4 regions of the Lysinibacillus sp. UBA5994 genome follow, and region 1 is predicted to be linked to each of the others. Evidence: riboswitches for the same ligand, from Rfam matches in the RefSeq annotation. Region 1 holds a riboswitch; each other region holds the start of a gene.
What was found. A riboswitch is a leader RNA that binds a small molecule or an ion and turns the genes downstream of it on or off. The one in region 1 is predicted to bind S-adenosylmethionine.
Positions count from the first base shown of each region.

Region 2: it holds a riboswitch for S-adenosylmethionine, as region 1 does, so the genes downstream of both, B3D98_RS09770 (YezD family protein) here and metK (methionine adenosyltransferase) in region 1, are expected to answer to the same signal.
Region 3: it holds a riboswitch for S-adenosylmethionine, as region 1 does, so the genes downstream of both, B3D98_RS01770 (bifunctional homocysteine S-methyltransferase/methylenetetrahydrofolate reductase) here and metK (methionine adenosyltransferase) in region 1, are expected to answer to the same signal.
Region 4: it holds a riboswitch for S-adenosylmethionine, as region 1 does, so the genes downstream of both, B3D98_RS19640 (cyclase family protein) here and metK (methionine adenosyltransferase) in region 1, are expected to answer to the same signal.

Region 1 is NZ_DJAU01000024.1:33,923-37,325, forward strand. It holds gene pckA (phosphoenolpyruvate carboxykinase (ATP)) at 1-769, opposite strand, end outside; SAM riboswitch class I at 1,159-1,277, shown strand; gene metK (methionine adenosyltransferase) at 1,536-2,732, shown strand; gene B3D98_RS07165 (gamma carbonic anhydrase family protein) at 2,912-3,403, opposite strand, start outside.
Region 2 is NZ_DJAU01000028.1:77,773-81,175, forward strand. It holds gene B3D98_RS09760 (TetR/AcrR family transcriptional regulator) at 1-258, shown strand, start outside; gene B3D98_RS09765 (DUF418 domain-containing protein) at 242-1,336, shown strand; SAM riboswitch class I at 1,507-1,602, shown strand; gene B3D98_RS09770 (YezD family protein) at 1,673-1,828, shown strand; gene B3D98_RS09775 (flavin reductase family protein) at 1,919-2,404, opposite strand; gene B3D98_RS09780 (VOC family protein) at 2,554-3,339, shown strand.
Region 3 is NZ_DJAU01000005.1:28,451-31,853, reverse strand. It holds gene B3D98_RS01775 (protoporphyrinogen oxidase) at 1-1,259, shown strand, start outside; SAM riboswitch class I at 1,359-1,459, shown strand; gene B3D98_RS01770 (bifunctional homocysteine S-methyltransferase/methylenetetrahydrofolate reductase) at 1,549-3,396, shown strand; gene metH (methionine synthase) at 3,389-3,403, shown strand, end outside.
Region 4 is NZ_DJAU01000057.1:152,051-155,453, forward strand. It holds gene B3D98_RS19630 (AraC family transcriptional regulator) at 1-1,172, shown strand, start outside; gene B3D98_RS19635 (hypothetical protein) at 1,287-1,691, shown strand; SAM riboswitch class I at 1,773-1,878, shown strand; gene B3D98_RS19640 (cyclase family protein) at 1,968-2,705, shown strand; gene B3D98_RS19645 (DedA family protein) at 2,736-3,332, opposite strand; gene B3D98_RS19650 (Cof-type HAD-IIB family hydrolase) at 3,394-3,403, opposite strand, start outside.

The sequences.
Region 1 (3,403 bases):
CGTGTTCATCGTCACCGATTAGCTTACGATCAGGATCAGCTGATAACGTCGTTTTACCAGTACCAGATAGACCGAAGAATAACGCTACATCGCCAGCTTCACCAACGTTTGCTGAGCAGTGCATTGAAAGAATACCTTGTTGTGGTAATAAGTAGTTCATGATACCAAAGATAGATTTTTTCATTTCACCAGCATATTCTGTACCACCAATTAAAATAATTTTCTTTTCAAGTGATACGATGATGAATGTTTCAGAAGCAGTACCATCAACCGCAGGATCTGCTTTAAAGTTAGGAGCTGAGATGACAGTGAAGTCGGCAACATGAGAAGCTAATTCATCTGCTGTTGGACGGATAAATAATTGATGAGCAAAAAGATTGTGCCATGCGTATTCATTGATAACTTGAATGCTTAATTGTGAGTCTTTGTCAGCACCTGCAAAGCCTTTGAATACGAATAACTCGTCACGTTCTTTTAAATATTTTATTACTTTTACATATAGGTTATCGAACACTTCAGAAGAAATCGGTTGGTTGACTTTACCCCAGTCAATTTGATCTTTTGTGCTTTCTTCTTCTACCGTATATTTATCTTTAGGTGAACGACCAGTGTATTTGCCAGTTTCTGCACGAACTGCGCCATCTACTGTTAACATTGCTTCACCACGAGATGTAGCTTTTTCTGCTAATTGTGGTACTGAAAGTTGAACATTAATGTTACCGCCGTTTAATAATTCCTTCAGTTCGTTTGCAATTTCTACTGAATTCATCGATTAAATACCATCCTTTTTTATAGTATTCCCTTGATTTAGAGGGATTTTTTCTTAATTTCAAAAATAGTATAACACAATTGCTTAAATAATCTATACTAATTAAGAAATTATTTTAGAGTTTTTACCACTTTTCAATAAACTGACAAAAAATAATGTTTTTCGAGTAGAATACCATCAATCCTACTGTAATTAGGCACGAAAATTGAGCCACACATATGTTACCACAAGTAGCTAGGTATGTTGTAGGGATTAATTTGCTTCTATTTACATCATCATCCAAGTATGAAAAGTTTTTGTGTAATAAGTTCTTTCCTTTCTATACAGTAATACATAAGAAAATATTTGACAACGTTCGACCTTTTCAGTAACATGAGATTGAACGGATACTCTTATCCCGAGCTGGTGGAGGGTCAGGCCCTGTGAAACCCGGCAACCTGCATGAACTATTTCACGACATGCGTTGGTGCCAACCTGATGCAAGGGAACATCCCTTGAACGATAAGAGTGAAAGGTTACGCAGTCATTATTCCTTTCCTCATGTAAAGTAACGTGAGAAAAGGATTTTTTTATTGTTAAAAATCAATGTAAAGGTAAGTATATGTAGTTCTTTCCTTATTGTAATGACGGATCTTTCGAAATCCTCGTGTTAAAAGCAGCAGTAACGGCTTGAGAGTTCAATCCTTAGGAGCGGACTTGACATGGGTAATGAGTACCGTATTCATACACAACTACTTATTGTAAGAGTATTTAGGAGGAAAACCAAATGACAAACCGTCGACTGTTTACATCAGAGAGTGTAACAGAAGGACATCCAGATAAGATTTGTGACCAAATCTCGGATGCCATTTTAGATGCTATTTTAGCAGAAGATCCAAATGCACGTGTAGCGTGTGAAACAACTGTAACAACAGGATTAGTATTAGTAGCAGGAGAAATTACTACTTCTACTTATGTGGATATTAAAGGTATTGTTCGTGACACTGTAGCTGAAATTGGCTATACACGAGGTAAATATGGCTTTGATGCTGAGAACTTAGCGGTGCTTGTGGCAATTGGCGAACAATCACCTGATATTGCTCAAGGTGTTGATCAGGCATTAGAGGCACGTGAAGGCTCTATGACAGATGCTGATATAGAAGCAATTGGTGCTGGTGACCAAGGCTTAATGTTTGGCTATGCATGTAATGAAACACCAGAGCTAATGCCATTACCAATTAGCTTGGCACACAAATTAGCACGCCGTTTAACAGAAGTACGTAAATCAGGTGAACTTGCCTATTTACGTCCTGATGGTAAAACGCAAGTAACGATTGAATATGATGACAATAATGTACCGGTTCGCGTGGATACAATTGTTATTTCAACACAGCATGATGAAGAAGCAACACTTGAACAAATTCAAGCAGATTTAAAAGAATTTGTTATTGCACCAGTTGTACCGAGTGAATTATTAGATGCTAATACGAAATACTTCATCAATCCAACTGGCCGTTTTGTAATTGGTGGGCCAAAAGGTGATGCTGGATTAACAGGACGTAAAATCATTGTTGATACATACGGTGGTTATGCACGTCACGGTGGTGGTGCCTTCTCAGGTAAGGATGCAACCAAGGTAGACCGTTCGGCGGCATATGCAGCACGTTATGTAGCGAAAAACATCGTAGCAGCTGGCTTAGCAGAGCGTGCTGAAGTGCAACTTGCCTATGCGATTGGCGTTGCTCAGCCTGTTTCCATTGCTGTCGATACATTTGGCACAGGTAGAGTGAAAGAAAGCGAGATCGTTGAATGGGTACGCGAGCTATTCGATTTACGCCCAGCAGGTATCATTAAAATGCTTGATCTTCGTCGTCCAATTTATAAACAAACTGCTGCGTATGGACATTTTGGTCGTACAGATTTAAATGTACCATGGGAGCAAATTGATAAAGCAGACGCGCTACGAGAAAAAGCACGTTTATAAACTATTGAACTAAAGTAATGAAGTCATTAGAAAATTATTCTGATGTATTAATAAGCAAAGGGGCAACATTGCTCCTTTTGTTTTTTTTACAAAAATACCTCGCTAGGATTCGTGAACATATTCGGTACACGAAAACGCGAGGGATTTTTTCGTTAGTATTGATTTTTTGTGTAGGTTATTTATTTCTGAAGTGATTTATAATATTGACCTTTTTCTGCGTATTCTCGTACGATGCGTTCCATATCCTCTTTATCTTCAGCATTTAATTCTCGGACAACTTTTGCTGGACGACCTAATGCTAAACTATTTGGAGGAATGACTTTACCAGGAGGTACTAGGCTTCCAGCTCCAATAAATGCACCTTCTCCAATCTCAGCTCCGTCTAAAATAATGGATCCCATACCAATTAAGGCATTTTTGCGAATTGTACAACTATGTAAAGTGACTTGGTGTCCAACTGTTACCTCATCTTCAATAATGAGCGGATATTTTGGGCTTTGGTGTAAACAGCAAAGATCCTGGATACTGACACGTTTACCAATAATCGTTGGGGAAACATCACCACGAATAACCGTATTAAACCAAATAGTTGTTTCGGCGCCAATTGTTACGTCGCCCGTAACAGTTGCGTAGTCAGCAATGAAAACAGACGGATCGATCTTTGGCGTTTT
Region 2 (3,403 bases), on a different contig from region 1:
GATGAAAACTATAAAAGACAATTAGTAGAGCTAGAAACCAGCTTTTTAACGAGCTTTGTTGCTATCCTACGATATGGCGTACAGCTAGGCGTGCTAGAGGATACTCCACATATAGAAGCGAAGGCACAGATGCTAGCCCTCGTCTATGATAATATCGGTAATTTCATGTTAACAGGCAACCAATTGAACTATAGGGCTATTTGGAAGGAGGCTGTACATAGCGTTATCCAAGGGGGCAAAGATGACAAAAAGAAATGATGATCGGCGCATTGAAGGTCTTGATTTTGCAAGAGCTCTCGCCATGCTTGGCATGTTCATTGTCAATTTTGGCGTCATAACAGGTTCTACAACGAATGGTTCAACATGGTTAATTGCCTTCCAACATCTTTTCGAGGGACGTGCTTCGGCCGTATTTGTCATGCTAGCAGGAATAGGGACAGCCTTAATGACTCGTCAGGCTAGAGAGAGTAAGGACCCAATCCTTCTTCGTCAAAATCGACTTACTTTGTGGAAGAGGGCGCTTTTGTTATTTACGATAGGGTTAATATTATATGCAATCGGCTGGACAGGAGATATCTTACATTATTATGGCGTGTATATGTTTGTTGCTGCTTGGTTGATTGCCCAATCCAAGAAAATGATGATCTTCATAATCGGTGCCATCCTTATCCTTTCACAATGGCTTCAAATTCAATTTAGTTACCTTGCTGGTTGGCATCCAACATATGTGCTACTAGAGTATCTTGATTTTTGGACACCAGCAGGATTTATAAGAAATTTGATGTTTAATGGCTATCATCCACTATTCCCCTGGATTTGCTTCTTTCTGATAGGTATGGTAATGGGCACATTAGATTTAACAAATCATACATTAAGAAAAAACTTACTGGTGATAGGTTTATTGTTAGTCATCATGACTGAGACTTGTTCAACGTTATTCATTAAGATGACAACCATTCATTTATTAGATGTAGAGAGTGCATTGTATTTATTTGATACAGGACCGATTCCACCGAATATGATGTATGTCCTATCTAATTCGGCTTCGGCTATTGTCATCATTGTTGGCTCCATCTATCTTGTAGAGACATGTAAAAATAAAGTTATTCAATCTTTCATATTAACAGGACAAATGTCTTTAACGCATTATGTTGGCCATGTTGTTATAGGCATTGGAATACTAATTATTTGCCAAAAGCTGGAGAACCAAACACTTGCTTTTTCCATGCTGTATGCCTGCTGTTATTTTTTAGGATGTGTCGTTGTTTCTGTATGGTGGAGGACTAAACATCATCGAGGCCCACTTGAATTTATGATGAGGAAATGGAGCTTGTAATAAATTAATGGATTGCCATCTATTTCTCACTGACTAGGCATAAAATACTTTAGGTATAGGGAGTCTTTTAATCTAAACGACATATTGCATAGTATTCAACTAGGTTTTCTAATATTTTGTATTGACATTCCTATAGCAGAATTATAGAATTATTTTCAAGAAACGCAGTACTCTTATCAAGAGAGGTGGAGGGACTTGGCCCAATGAAGCCTCGGCAACCGAACAACAGGTGCCAAATCCAACAGATGGTGTCTGAGAGATAGGAGGGGCTATCAATCAGTTTGATGCGTTGGCCTCTTTATGAACAATAAGGATAAAAAAGAAGGGGTGTATCGTATGGCTCAGTCAGTAAAAGTAGATGATAAGAAACTAGAGGCAATTGCGAAGGCGATTCAAAATCTTGAATTTGGTGAAGTGCATATTACGATTCAAGATGGTGTGATTGTGCAAATTAATAGGCTTGAAAAGCAGAGATTTCCGCAGAAAAAATAACAATGATTTCAGTAGAACTTATGTCAAACGGCCACCTATAAGCATGAAGGATTTCCTGTGCTTACAAGTGGCCCTTTTTTTGTGTAAAGGCTAGCTATAAAAGCTTTTTGGTATGGGACCGATATGACGGCGATGATAAAGCAAAGGCTCTTTTTGAGCATTTGTAATGTCTACGACCTGCCCAATAAAAATGGTATGGTCGCCAGCATCGATTTGCTGAAATGTTTTACATTGTAAATTAGCTGCTGTATCATGTAAAATCGGTAGTCCTAAAGAGGAAGTTGACCATTTTGCTTGTGCAAAGCGATCAGGGATTTTACTGGCAAATAGTGTACATAAATGCTCTTGATCACTCGCTAAAATATTGACCGCAAAATTTGGCGCAGTCGTGAAATAAGGATGGAGCTGAGATTTTTTATCGAGTGACCACAAAATAAGGAGCGGGTCGATTGAAACAGATGCAAAGGAATTGACGGTTAAGCCAATCGGTTTTGTGTCATGACATGTCGTGACAACTGTTACGCCTGTAGGATAATTACCTAATGCCAATTTAAAAGCAGCTACTAAATCTGTCATTCAAATCACCTCTTTATGAAATTAGTGAACGGAGTTTGTAGGTAAACGAAACTTTTTTTCATATCCTACTAGTAACTCCTTTTCTTGAGTAAATTTTAAACTAATCAAACATACAGGTAAAGGTAATGGGGAAAGAAAGGGGAATGGCCATGACTTTATATTTTGATCATTTGGTTCATCAAGTGGAATCACCAGAAAATATAAAGGTTTTCTTCAATAAACGAAATGTCCATACAGTGAATGGTGGGCAGCACACGATGTGGGGGACTTATAATACGTTAAGCTACTTTGGCTTAAGCTATATTGAACAAATTGCTATCTATGATCGTGATTTATTTGAGCAAGCGGCACAATACCCATATTCCCTACATTATACGTTTAAACGTGATCAAGAGCGCCAGGGATTTTCTCGAATTGCTCTGCGCACAAAAAATATTGAGGAAGAGGGTCGACGCTTGCGAGCATTGGGCTATGAAGTATATGGACCAGATGCATGTAGCAGAACAAGACCAGATGGCACTGTGGTAGAATGGAAGCTACTGCATTTTGGTAAGCCAGATCTGCCAATTGATTTTCCATTTTTGATTGAATGGGCGGAGGAAGATGAAGAACGTTTGGTTCAATTAAAGGCAAGTGGTGCCATTGATGTCAAACAGGCTATAACGATGGAATCCGTCCAATTCTACGTCAAGGACATGCAGGCAACAGTTAAGCTGTGGCAAGAGGTGTTACAGCTACCAGTGCCTACGCAATATGAGCAGTATTTGTCACTACAGCTACCGAATATGCGCTTAGATTTCTATGAGGAAGAGAGCGCGATGACAATGACACTTGGTCATGTCAAAGAGGGACCATTTGGTGTGACATTAAAGGATCCTAAACGAACAAAGGAAACTTTAGTTTGCCCTGGTGCTTTTTATTGGATAAATCGATAAGGAGAAAAGGCTGGGCCATAACTAACTGGGACCTTCATTAAGCCGAATAATCTTTAAATTAACA
Region 3 (3,403 bases), on a different contig from region 1:
TATATTCAGCACATGAACAAGGTTTCATCATGGAAACGGGTGCTGATTCTATTGTAGCCCGTCATCAAGGCGTTATGGAACTCGTGCAGGAGCTTGATTTTGAGGCGGAATTAGTTTACAACGAAACAGGTATTTCTTATATTTATACGAATAATGAGTTACATGCTATTCCGGCAGATTCAACTTTCGGAATACCGATGAGTGTAGCATCCTTAGAGGAAAGTACACTTATTTCCGAGCAGGGAAAAAAAGAAGCGTTGAAGGATTTAACATTGCCAAACAATGGCTTCACAAAGGAAAGTTCAATTGGTGAATTTTTAACTTACTATTTAGGAGAGGAACTGGTGAAAAACCAAATTGCACCAGTCCTTGCAGGTGTTTATTCGGGAGATTTACATCAGCTTTCTATTGGCTCTACTTTACCGTATTTAATTGATTATAAGAATGATTTTGGAAGTATTATTAAAGGCTTTGATGCGAATCGTGAGCAATTTGTTAAAGCAGCGAACAAAAAATTTATATCCTTTAAAAATGGTTTATCTTCTTTAATTGATCGACTTGAACAAACCTTATCCGATGTAGAAATTATCAAGGGTGTTACTACACTAAATGTTCAAAAACAAGATAAGAACTACACAATTTCCTTAGCTAATGGTGAAATTATTGAGTCAGATTATGTCGTTTTAGCATTACCGAACCATACTGTACAAAATCTGCTACAGGATGAATCTTTAAACCGCTATTTTGACCAATTTACGACAGCGTCAGCGATTACTATCTATTTAGGTTTTGATGTGCCAGACGCTAAATTGCCAGCAGATGGAACGGGCTATATTGTTTCCCATAATTCAGACGTAACTTGTAATGCGGCAACTTGGACTAGTCGTAAATGGAAGCATACATCGAAAGAAAATAAATTACTTGTGCGACTCTTTTATAAGAGCATCAATCCAGCCTATGAGCAACTACGCGCCATGACGGATGAAGAATTGGCAGCAGTTGCTTTAGAAGATGTGAGAAAGAGCCTAGGAATAGAGGAGCAGCCAACCGTTGTGAATGTAACAAAATGGATTGATCAAATGCCTAAATATGATCTAGCGCATCGTGAAGCATTACAAGGATTACTACAAGAATTACATGAGAAATATCCTAATTTATCGATTGCAGGGTGCTCGTATTTTGGCGTAGGTATTGGTGCTTGCATTCAAAACGGGAAAAAAATTGGTGAAGAGCTTGCAAAGGAACTTGCCAATTTCTAAGGTTTTAAGTGGAAAAAAACTTTGTTATGTGAAATAGTCTTGACTCATTCGTCAGTAAACGATATGATTCTTTTAATTATTTAAAAAATTCATACTTAATTCTTATCAAGAGAAGCAGAGGGACTGGCCCATTGAAGCTTCAGCAACCAACTTTATTGTCAGGTGCTAAATCCAGAAGACCGTTGAGTCGAAGATGAGAAGGAACAACAATGATGAATCGTTAAAGCCTTCTTTTTTTATGAAAGAAGGCTTTTTATTATATAGAGACATAGGAAGAGAGGCTAATTTTATGGGATTGCTTGAAAGGTTAAAAACGCATGTATTGACGGCAGACGGTGCAATAGGCACAGTGCTATATGGCTATGGATTGGAGTATTGCCATGAGGAAATGAATGTTCAGAGACCCGAGTTAATTGAAAAGATTCATAGAGAATATATTGCGGCTGGTGCTGACATCATTCAAACGAATACGTACGGTGCAAATGCCATTAAATTAGCTCGCTATGGATTGGAATCACGTGTCCAACATTTTAATGAAGCTGCTATCACCATCGCAAAACGAGCAGCGGCTGATGGCGGTCAATTTGTTTTAGGAACAATTGGTGGTATTCGGGGAATTCGTAAAAGTGATGCAACCTTGGATGAAATATTAGCGACTATTGAAGAACAAGCAAGCGTCTTACTTGCAGGGAATCCAGATGGCCTTTTACTTGAAACTTATTATGATTTTGAAGAATTAACAGCAACCTTAAAGATGCTACGAGAAAAAACAAAATTGCCGATTATTGCACAAGTTTCTATGCATGAGCCCGGTGTTCTACAAAATGGGATGTCTTTAAATAATGCTCTCCATGAGCTTGAAGCCCTAGGTGCTGATATTGTTGGTGTCAATTGTCGACTAGGTCCACACCATACAATTCAGGCATTTGAAGGTGTAGAACTTCCTAATAAGGCATTTATGTCGGCCTATCCAAATGCATCACTACTGGACTTAGAGGATGGGCGTGTCGTTTATGAATCAGAAGCTGATTATTTTGGTCGAGCGGCTGTTGAATTGCGTGATCAAGGTGTACGTTTAATAGGGGGCTGCTGTGGTACAACACCCAAACATATTGCAGCAGCAAAGAAGTATTTAGAAGAGTTATCACCGGTTCAGGAGAAGCTTGCGAAGCCTAAAAAGATTGAGATTGTTCGGGAAGCGGAGCCAACAAAGTATGAGCCTCTTCATGAAAAAGTTAAACGTGAACGTTCTGTCATAGTAGAGTTGGATACGCCTAGACATTTAGAGATTGATGGGTTCCTTGAAGGAGCAAAGCAATTATATGATGCAGGTGCAGATGTAGTTATGATGGCAGACAATTCATTGGCCTCTCCACGTATTAGCAATATTGCAATGGGCGCATTGTTGAAGAGCTCACATGGTGTACGCCCACTAACTCATATTACATGTCGAGACCGTAATTTAATTGGTCTACAATCTCATTTAATGGGGTTAAATGCTTTAGGTATTCATGATGTGTTGGCCGTTACGGGTGATCCAACAAAAGTAGGAGATTTCCCAGGTGCGACAAGTGTTTATGATGTATCTTCCATGGAGCTAATCCAATTAATTAAGCAATTAAATGAAGGGGTCTCTTTCTCAGGTAAGCCACTTCGTAAAAAAGCAAATTTTTCAGTTGCTGCTGCATTTAATCCAAACGTCCGTGTGTTAGATCGTGCTGTGACACGCTTGGAGAAGAAAATTGAGCATGGGGCAGACTACTTCATTTCTCAACCAGTATATACGATAGAGAAAATTGTAGAGATTTATGAGGCAACAAAGCATTTACAAGCTCCAATTTACATCGGTATTATGCCTGTTACGAGTTATAAAAGCGCTGAATTTTTACATCATGAAGTGCCAGGTATCAAATTATCTGAAGATGCCTTAACAAGAATGAAAGCATGTGGAGAAGATAAAGAAAAGGCAACATTGGAAGGGATTGCTATTGCCAAAGAATTAGTAGAAGTGGCTACGCAATATTTCAATGGGATTTACCTTATTACACCATTTTTACGTTACGATGTGACACTAGAGTTGATGAAATATATAAAGCAATTGGATGAACAGAAAAAAGGAGTAAGTATACATGGCTAAGCACTCG
Region 4 (3,403 bases), on a different contig from region 1:
TGCACTTTCAAGAGCTGATGTTATTACTCTTACATCAAACCATACCCAAGCAGATGAAAAAAAATGATCGCCAATCTGTTGAGCAGTCCGTTAACCATTTACAAAAACATTTTGAAAAAGAGTGGACGGTTGAGCAGCTAGCACAGCTAGCTGACGTACCAAGATGGAATTACACGCGCATTTTTAAAGATATTACGGGACAAATTCCTCTTCACTATTTAACTAAACTTCGTATTGAAAAAGCTAAGCATTTATTAATGACAACAAATGATCGAGTATTTGAAATTAGCCAGTCTGTCGGATTTAATAATGAGTATTATTTCAATCGTCGCTTTAAGGAACATGTCGGCATCTCTCCAGGACAATATCGAAGAAATCAAAGCAGCCATATACGTGTATTTGCACCATTCTTAGAAGATTTCTTTGTTGCGCTTGGGATTACGCCAATTGCTCAATTCAGTCATTCAAAATGGGGGAAACAAGACTATTTAGGTCTACAGAAAGTGCCAGATATCGATGTACAAAATAGAGAAATGGATCGACTCTTTTACTATAAGCCAACTTTAATTATGTTAGATTCTGGTGTAGAGCGTTGGGAATCCTTTCAGCACTTAGATGAAGTAGCCCCCGTCTGCCATCTTTCACACCCTGGAGAGAATTGGCAATCTACTTTATTTAAAATTGCAGATCTAACAGGAAAAACCTCCTTGATGCAAGACGTAATCCTACAATATGAAGATAAAGTACAACAAGCAAAAGGAATTCTTAGCAAATCTGTTTATGGGCAAAGTGTAGCATTTCTCCGTATTTCAGCCATTGGCATTACTCTATATGCGGGTCCTGAATGTGGCTATACGGGCCCCATTTTATATCGTGACTTAGGTTTAATGCCACATTCACTAGTATGGAGTATTCCGCACAATCAACGTAAAGCACAACTGACATTTGCTCAATTGTTGCAATTAGATGCTGATCATTTATTTATTACCTTTGATAAACAACATTCCATTTATGAAAATGAGGAACGTGCTATTTTAAAAACTCCTACTTGGAAAAACCTAGCTGCCGTTAAAAGCAACTGTGTCTATGAAGTAGACTTTTTAACATGGATGAATTATGGCATTTTATCACATAGTAAAAAAATTGATGATGTCTTAAATGTACTTGGCTAAAAGGAAGCTTACTTTAGCTTCCTTTTTCAATGATTAGGACAAACATTGCACTGCTAATAACACCGAAAGCCGTTTTGCTACATAAGATAGGATATCAGTTATAGGATAGGAGGAATGACCTTGTATTACATTCCTTATCCGTATTTTGTGCATCCCTATCATTATCCAACATCGCCTATCGCTAATCATTTTGCCATTAGACCCTTTTCGCAACATCTAGCAATGCCGACCAATAATCCTTTTCCACCTGTCGATACACACAAATTAAAAGCTTCAGCATCACGGATAAAGGCAATGATGCAGCAAGCCCAATTACTTACGGATAAAATAGATAGCTCCCAACAATTCGCACATGATTTAATGAATGCTGCTCAACTTTCAAATAAAACAGAGGTTGAAAAATTAATCACATCAACAGGCATTACGATGAAATTTGAAACAAACTATACACCAGACAGTTTTAGAATACGTCTTATTGATAATGATTGTTGTGGAGTCACCTTAAATTTGAATTGGTGAAAATTCCTAGTGAACTTGTAAACTATAAAAAACTATGCTAAAGTGTTTGTATTGTTATTTCTGAAAATTCTTATATTACTTTTCTTATCAAGAGAGACGGAGGGATTGGCCCGATGAAGTCTCAGCAACCAGCTAACAGTATGGTGCTAATTCCAATTGGCAAAATGATCAGCCTTGAAGATGAGAAGAAGAACTACCGTTGTTGCAGCAGGAGTCCTCTTCTATTAGGGGACTCCTTTTTATTTACAACTATTTTTACAGAAAGCAGGGAAATCGATGTCTAATGAACTTTTACAAGCATTGCAATTATTAAAATCGAAACAGTGGGTTGACTTAACACATACATTCGGCCCTAATTCACCACATTTTTTTATGTTTGAGGACGCTAAATTTGAAACGTTATTTTCTCATAAGGACGGTTTCTTCGCTCAACAATTCACGTTCCCTGGTCAATATGGCACACATATCGACCCACCCATTCATTTTGTGCGAGATACTCGCTACTTAGAAGAATTAGAACTAAAAGAGCTTGTTCTTCCCCTTGTTGTTATTGATAAATCACAAGAGGCTGCGAGCAACCATGATTTTTCATTAAGTGTTGAAGATATTCTTGATTTTGAGGACAAGCATGGAGAAATTGAAGCAGGAACATTTGTAGCATTACGCACAGATTGGAGTAAGCGCTGGCCAGATAAAGAGGCTTTCAGTAATAAGGATGCAGATGGACATAACCATATCCCTGGCTGGGGTTTAGAAGCTTTACAGTTTTTACTAAAAGAACGCAAGGTAAGCGCAATTGGTCATGAAACTTTCGATACGGACTCTGCTGCTGATTTTCGTAAAAATGGCAAGCTAGATGGCGAATATTTTGTACTTGACCAAGACACCTATCAAATTGAGCTAATGACGAATTTGGACAAGCTACCTGCGAAAGGCGCTATCATCTTCAATATCGTACCTAAGCCAGAAAAAGCATCTGGCTTCCCTGTGCGCTCATTTGCTATTTTGCCATAACTTAAAAGTCGGTATAGCGTATACCGACTTTTATGTTTGTCCATTTCTTTTTTTGAATAGAAAGTAAACAATGAGCATCCCTACAATAAATAAAAGGATAAGATAGATACTATAATGAGTCAGATAGTATCCAACAAATCGCCATTTCTCTCCAAGCATCTTTCCTAATGATATAAATGTGAACGTCCAGATAAATGCCCCTGTATAGGCAAAAAGCGCAAACTTTCTATAAGGATAATTATTAATAGCCGCAATATACGCTGTCAAATGACGTACCCCGGGGATAAAATAGCCAATTAATAATAGGGTAGGTCCTATTTTTGTAAACATCTTTTTCGTAAAGTCAATTTTTTGCTCTGTAATATGAATTTTAGGCCCATATTTCTGCAATAACGGTAAGCCAAAACGATAACCAATATAGTAACTTAAGGTAATGCCTCCAACCGCACCAATCATTGCACTGACTAAAGCAGGAATATGTTCAAGACTTTCTCGGTAAACACTATAGCCTACATAAGTTAGAAACACCTCATCAGGAAGTGGCACCCCTACAATACCTCCAATTAGAATCACGATAATTCCAAAGTATCCGTAATGTTCAATTAGAGACTGCACGTGATGTGCCATAAATCATCCCACCTAAAATTTATTAAAATCTACCTGCTATATATAGTGTAGCCTCAGCGCTCTAAATGACT